2 regions of the Idiomarina sp. ST10R2A5 genome follow, and region 1 is predicted to be linked to the other one. Evidence: riboswitches for the same ligand, from Rfam matches in the RefSeq annotation. Region 1 holds a riboswitch; the other holds the start of a gene.
The links. Region 1 has a riboswitch for thiamine pyrophosphate ahead of ACP7FG_RS12065 (TonB-dependent receptor). Riboswitches for the same ligand answer to the same signal wherever they lie in the genome.

Region 1 (3,683 bases):
GGCGCCGGAAGGGCCTTATGGCGACCATACCGGGTATTACAACGAAGTGGATGAGTTCCCGGTATTCACCGTGACTCACGTAACTCATCGTAAAGACCCAATTTACCACAGCACTTATACCGGACGTCCACCGGACGAACCTGCGGTGCTGGGCGTTGCTTTAAATGAAGTTTTTATTCCGTTGCTGCAAAAACAGTTTCCGGAAATTGTCGATTTTTATTTACCACCGGAAGGCTGTTCGTACCGTTTAGCCGTAGTCACTATGAAAAAGCAGTACCCGGGCCACGCCAAGCGCGTGATGATGGGGGTCTGGTCGTTCCTTCGTCAGTTTATGTACACCAAGTTTGTGATTGTGTGCGACGACGATGTGAATGCGCGAGACTGGAAGGATGTGATTTGGGCCATGACGACCCGAATGGATCCGGCACGCGACACTACCTTGGTTGAGAACACGCCAATTGATTACCTTGACTTTGCCTCTCCGGTGTCTGGTCTTGGATCAAAAATGGGAATGGATGCAACCAATAAGTGGCCAGGCGAAACTGACCGCGAATGGGGCGAGCCTATTGTCATGAGTGAAGATGTTAAACAGCGTGTCGACGAGCTGTGGGACGAACTGAACATTATGGAGTCGTGAATGAGTCAACAAATGACCTGTAAAGCCGAAATTTCGCGCCAGTTAGCGGACGCTGTTTGGGAAGTGCGTTTGCAACTGCCGCAACCGGTTGAATTTAAAGCAGGCCAATATCTGATGGTAGTCATGGGTGAAAGAGACAAACGGCCGTTTAGCATTGCTTCATGTCCTTCAGATAAAAGTGAGTGGTTACTTCATGTTGGCGCTACGCCGGATAACAGCTACGCAATGGAAGTTTTGGATAAAGTGCGCGCCGACGGGGAACTAGAGATTGATGCGCCGGATGGTAGCGCCTTTTATCGTCAGGAAAGTACCCAGCCTGCGGTTTTAATTGCCGGTGGTACAGGGTTTTCTTATGCTTACTCCATTTTGCAGCAGCATTTACGCTTGTCACCAGAGCGATCACTAAGCCTTTATTGGGGAGCAAAAAGCCTAAGCGACCTGTATTTGCATGACGAATTGGAACGCTTAGCAAGCCAGTACGAACATTTCGATTATCATCCGGTGGTCGAAGACGCGGATAACGACTGGTCTTATTCAATTGGCTTAGTACATCATGCGGTTATGGCGAGACAGAAAAACTTGCCGGACTGTGAGGTCTATATGGCTGGACGTTTTGAGATGGTGCGCGTTATCCGCGACGACTTTGTGGCTAAAGGCGTGCCGTTAGAGAATCTTTACGGCGATGCCCTGTCCTTCATTTAATTGTACTGAAAGTAAATTTGTTTAACGAATAAGCTGCGTTATACTGACGCCGCTTTACCAAGGGGTGCCGGCAACGGCTGAGATGCATTAGCGAACCCTTAAAACCTGATCCGGTTAATACTGGCGTAGGGATGGTAGAAAACCCGTCTAATACAGCCTTACCGGATCGTTTCTGACTCTGTTGTTTTGAGGAAATGATCCATGAAAATAATCCATTCATACCTGGCAGCCAGCATAACTATTGCGTTATTCACGTCACCTGTGTTTGCTGATGTTGCAGAAGACACTCAAGATACGCAAGACATAGAAATTATTGAAGTGAGTGGTGACTTTCACCGCCGTACCTTAAATGAAACCACCAGCAGTGTTTCTATTATCGATAAAGACGCCATGCAGCAGCGTCATTCTCAGCATTTGCAGGACACCCTGAATAGCTTTGCCAACGTAAACTTCTCAGGTGGTACCTCCACGGCTCGTTTCATTCAAATTCGTGGTATTGGCGAGCGTTCTCAGTTTGTTGATCCGGTGACACCGTCTGTCGGCTTATTGATTGATGGCATTGATTACAGCGGACTAGGCAGTGCCGCGTCGCTTTTCGATATTAATCAGGTCGAAGTTTTCCGTGGTCCGCAAAGTGGTCGCTTTGGGGTGAATGCGATGGCAGGCTTACTGTTGCTTGATAGCACGGCACCGAGCAGCGATTTTAACGGTGAGTTTCAGTTATCGGCGGGAAATTATTCTGAAGCCATGGGTGGTTTAGCCATGGGCGGTAGCCTGGGAGTATTGGGTAACGTGCGTTTCTCAGTCAGTCAGTTTCGACAAGACGGCTATATGGAAAATACATACCTGGATAGGGATGACACTGAACAGCGCGATGAGTTAAGTGCCCGCTTACTGCTCGATACTGAGCTTAGCAAAGACTGGTTACTGCAGACGGTTCTGCATTATAACGATGTCGATAATGGTTACGACGCTTTCAGTCTGGATAACACGCGCGAGACTCTGTCTGATGAGCCGGGTTTTGACCGTTTAGAAAGTCAGGCGCTGCGTTTGCAGTTGAGTTACCTGGGCTTTGATAACAGCAGACTGGAAATGTCCGTTAACCAGCTAGATGCAGACACGGGTTATGCCTACGATGAAGACTGGACTTACGAAGGTATCGCTCCGGGCTGGGAATATTCTTCTTTTGACGCGTACTTCCGTGAACGTGACGACAAAACTGCCGAAGTTCGCTGGCTTTCAGATGATCCTGAAGCTCTTTTTGGCATTGACAGTGAATGGGTCCTGGGCCTGTATTACTACGATAAGTCGGTACAGTTAACCCGCGATTACTTTAATTGGGATTTAGGCGTGCCGGCCATTTTTGAAAGCGATTATGACAGCAAGCACGGTGCGTTGTACGGCGAGTTGACTCAACACTGGACTGACCGTGTTAGCACCATTACCGGTTTGCGGGTTGAGCGTTATAACAATGACTATCTGGACAGTCGGGGCGTCACGGCAGAACCAGAAGACACTATGGTTGGCGGGAATTTCAGTCTGCGCTACCAAGCTTCCGATGAGAGTTACCTGTACGCAACAGTAGCTCGAGGTTATAAAGCCGGAGGTGTTAACGGGGAAGCCCTGGGTAAAGCTGAAGATCAGGGACTGGAAGAATTAGAAAACTATCTATTAGAACGAGCAACTTTCGCGCCTGAAATTCTCTGGAGTACTGAGTTAGGTGTTAAAGGTAGTAGCCCCGATGGCCGTTTAACTTCACGGGTTAGCGCGTTTTACCACTGGCGCGACGATGTTCAGCTAAAAGGTTGGGTGAATCGCGATCAGTCTTTTGTCGGTTATATCGAAAATGCAGCGGAAGGCACGGGTTATGGCCTGGAAGCAGAAATTCGAAATCAGTTTACTGACTGGCTGGCTGTTTTCGCTTCCGCCAGTTGGTTAAAAACCGAAATTGACGGTTTTGTCACGGAAGACGGTATGGACATGACGGGCCGTGAACAGGCGCAAGCACCTAACTACCAGTTTAATATTGGCCTTGAGGGCTGGGTCGGCGAGAACTTCCAGTGGGTGATTCAGGCCGACGGCAAAGATGAATTCTATTTCTCCGATTCGCATAACCAAAAAGCCGATAGCATGGCAGTATTGCACCTTGCGTTGAACTATCATTACCAAGACTGGCGTATCAGTTTCTGGGGTCGTAATTTAGCAGATGAAGACTATCAAATTCGTGGCTTCTATTTTGGTAATGACCCACGTAAAGAGTACATCCCCGAAACTTACGTGCAGTATGGTGAGCCTCGTCGCTTTGGGGTTACTGTCAGTAAGTCGTTTTAAAGGAGGGTAACAT
Region 2 (3,683 bases), on a different contig from region 1:
AAGTGGCTTGGAGTTGCAGGTGTTTTGTTTTCACCGTTAGTGCTCGCGGACCCAGTCCTGATTAACGGTGGTCCTTTCGAACCTCCGGTATTACTGGACAAAGAGCGCCTCAGCATTGAAATGGAGAGTTTTATGCTGGATGCAACTCCGGTCACTAACCAAGCTTACCTGGAATTTGTACATGAGAACCCTCGTTGGCAGCGAGATAACATCGCTGCCCTGTTCCACGATGGAAACTATCTGAAACACTGGAGTGGGAACACCGCTATTGCAGAGGATAGAGAAAACGAACCTGTGACTTATGTTTCCTGGTTTGCCGCACGAGAATACTGCGCCGCTCAAGGTGGTCGGTTGCCCAGTCTTAATGAGTGGGAATATGCTTCTGTGCAATATCGGCAACAGCAAAACATTAGTGACAATGACTACGCACGCAAACTGTTTGCCTGGTATAGCCAGCCACACACGAGTAAACAACAAACTGTTGATCCAAACGCAGACCAACTGATGCATATGCACGACCGCGTCAACGAATGGGTGAACGACTATCAATTATTATTAAGTAACGGCGATGATGTCGATTTGCTCTCCGGTTCTTGTGGCGACGGAGCGCGCTTTATGTCCAGTTTCACCAACGCCAATTACGCCACATTTTTCCGTTATCAGTCGCGCAGTGATTACGCTCCTCAAAGTGCAACCAGCACTATGGGATTCCGCTGCGCATACGACCTGGAGAACGACCATGAATAAATTCTTTCAACTTACTGCTCTGGCTTCATTGGTGTTCTCTGCGCAGTTAATGGCGCAAGATCATTCACACCACAATAAGCACGGTGACCATAGCAATCACACAACAATGAATGCGGCAGAAGTGTCTCACTCCCAGTCGGTATACCAAATTGATGCGTCCTGGAAGACACATCAAAAAAATGAGTTAAAACTGTCTGAGCTTGAGGGAACACCGGTAATTATTTCGATGATTTACGGCAGTTGCACCACCGCCTGCCCGGTGTTGGTTCATGACGTAAAACGCTTATACACCAAGCTGGACGAAGATACCCAAAAGCACGTTAAGCTTGTTATGGTGAGCTTCGACACTAATCGCGATACACCCGAGGCACTAGCCGACTACGTTAAGCAATATAAGCTTAACAACGACAACTGGCTGTTTCTGAACGGTTCAGAGCAGGACATCAGAACACTTGCTACAGTACTTGGAGTGAGATATCGCCAACGTCCCGACGGTGATTTTGATCACAGCAATTTGATCACCATTCTCGATAAGCAAGGGGTTATTGCTGAGCGTATAGAGGGCTTAAGCCAGCCGATGGATAAGCCTGCAAAAGTTGTCACTAAACTGGTTAGATAATAACGGCGGTTGCATTCGCTCTAAGATTTTGTTCCACTAAAAAAGAATCTTGTCGGAGTGCCGGTTACTTTATTGAGTAAGTAGTCGGCTGAGACCGCAATTGCGGGATCCGTTGAACCTGATCAGGCTAATACCTGCGAAGGGAACAAGAGAGCACCAGCATGACACAACCGTCGTTTCTGCGCTGGTGTTCCTTTCAACACTCCTGACAAGCATCTCTAACATCAACAAAATGAGAGAATGCTATGTCAACTGCACCATCGAATAACCGTTTAAACCGCCAACAGGCTGAATCTTTTTTATCCTCACTTTCCGGGCATTATTACCCTAATTCCAGCCGTGAATTTCTGTCCGGCACTAACGATATCCAGGTGCCCTTTCGCCGCATTCATCTAAGCGAAACTTTGCACCAGCCCACGCCTGGCGTTAAGTTACCACCTAACGAACCGGTGGATGTGTATGATACCTCCAGTGTCTACGGCGACCCGGACGCTAAAATTGACGTTAAAGCGGGTTTGAAAAAGGTTCGTGAAAACTGGATTCAGCAACGCCACAGCGAAAACAAACAAAACAACCACGGTATTACTCAACTGGCCTACGCCCGGCGCGGCATCGTTACGCCGGAGATGGAGTTTATTGCACTGCGGGAGAATATGGGTAGAGAGCACCTTGAAAACCCCATAACGCCCGAGTTTGTTCGCGATGAAGTCGCCAGCGGACGTGCGATTATACCCGTTAATACCCATCATCCCGAATCAGAGCCAATGATTATTGGACGCAACTTTTTGGTTAAAGTGAACGCCAACATTGGTAACTCCTCGGTCAGTTCATCGATTGAAGAAGAAGTTGAAAAGCTGGTATGGGCGACTCGCTGGGGCGCTGATACCGTAATGGACTTATCTACCGGCCGTAATATTCACCAAACCCGTGAGTGGATCTTACGCAACAGTCCTGTTCCTATTGGTACGGTGCCTATCTACCAGGCATTAGAGCGCGTCAATGGCATTGCAGAAGATCTGAGCTGGCCAGTATTTAAAGACGTACTGCTGGAACAGGCTGAGCAAGGGGTCGACTACTTTACGATTCACGCCGGTGTACTACACGACTTCATTAAACTGACTGCAAAACGAGTTACCGGCATAGTCTCCCGTGGCGGTTCAATTATGGCGAAATGGTGCATGGCGCATCAGCAAGAGAGCTTTCTTTATCAACACTTCCGGGATATCTGCAAAATTTGTGCGAAATATGATGTGTCGCTGTCTTTAGGTGACGGCCTGCGCCCCGGTTCCATAGCCGACGCTAACGACGAAGCTCAATTTGCTGAACTGAGAGTACTCGGCGAGTTGACTCAAATTGCCTGGGAATACGATGTGCAGGTGATGATAGAAGGCCCAGGCCATGTGCCCATGCATAAAATTCAGGAAAATATGGATGAGCAGTTAAAGCATTGTCATGGCGCGCCGTTCTATACCTTAGGGCCGCTAACCACGGATATAGCACCCGGTTACGACCATATTACTTCAGGTATTGGTGCTGCCATGATCGGCGCGTTTGGCTGTGCCATGCTCTGCTACGTAACACCGAAAGAACACTTAGGCCTGCCTAATAAAGAAGATGTTAAACAAGGGATGATCGCCTACAAAATAGCGGCTCATGCGGCCGATTTAGCCAAAGGACACCCAGGCGCTCAGGCGCGGGATGACGCTATGTCAAAAGCCCGCTTTGAATTCCGCTGGGAGGATCAATTTAACCTGGCGTTGGACCCGGTTACCGCTCGCAGCTATCACGATGAAACACTGCCGCAGGATTCGAACAAAACCGCGCAGTTTTGCTCCATGTGCGGTCCTAAGTTCTGCTCCATGAAAATTTCGCACGAGGTGCGTCAGTATAATCCTGACACCCGTATTGATGTAAAAGTAAAAGATGCGGCGACCGAAGGAGCAGAATAATGTCGGTACCTGTCGTATGGACCGTCGCGGGTTCTGACAGCGGCGGTGGCGCAGGCATTCAGGCGGACTTGAACACCTTCCGAAGCCTGAACGTGCATGGCTGCAGTGTCATAACCACAGTGACCGCTCAGAATTCGGTTGAAACCACCGGGTTATTCCCTTTAGCTGCTGACGCCATTCGTCAGCAGCTGGAATGCCTGCAACAGGACATGCCCCCTGCTGCGATAAAAGTGGGGTTGCTTAGTAATGTGCAACAGCTTCAGTGTGTGGCTGACTTTTTAAAGCAATGGCCTGATACCATACCTAAACCTTGTATAGTCTGGGATCCGGTGGTTGTCAGCACTCAGCAGGATAGGCTGTCAGAGCTG

Region 2: another riboswitch for thiamine pyrophosphate. It lies ahead of thiC (phosphomethylpyrimidine synthase ThiC); the one in region 1 lies ahead of ACP7FG_RS12065 (TonB-dependent receptor).

The regions. Positions count from the first base shown of each region.
Region 1 covers NZ_JBNIEX010000011.1:50,460-54,142, forward strand. Annotated here, with positions in the region: gene ubiD (4-hydroxy-3-polyprenylbenzoate decarboxylase) at 1-637, shown strand, start outside; gene fre (NAD(P)H-flavin reductase) at 638-1,339, shown strand; TPP riboswitch at 1,390-1,488, shown strand; gene ACP7FG_RS12065 (TonB-dependent receptor) at 1,541-3,670, shown strand; gene ACP7FG_RS12070 (YkoF family thiamine/hydroxymethylpyrimidine-binding protein) at 3,682-3,683, shown strand, end outside.
Region 2 covers NZ_JBNIEX010000001.1:165,578-169,260, reverse strand. Annotated here, with positions in the region: gene ACP7FG_RS00840 (formylglycine-generating enzyme family protein) at 1-747, shown strand, start outside; gene ACP7FG_RS00835 (SCO family protein) at 740-1,366, shown strand; TPP riboswitch at 1,410-1,528, shown strand; gene thiC (phosphomethylpyrimidine synthase ThiC) at 1,612-3,315, shown strand; gene thiE (thiamine phosphate synthase) at 3,315-3,683, shown strand, end outside.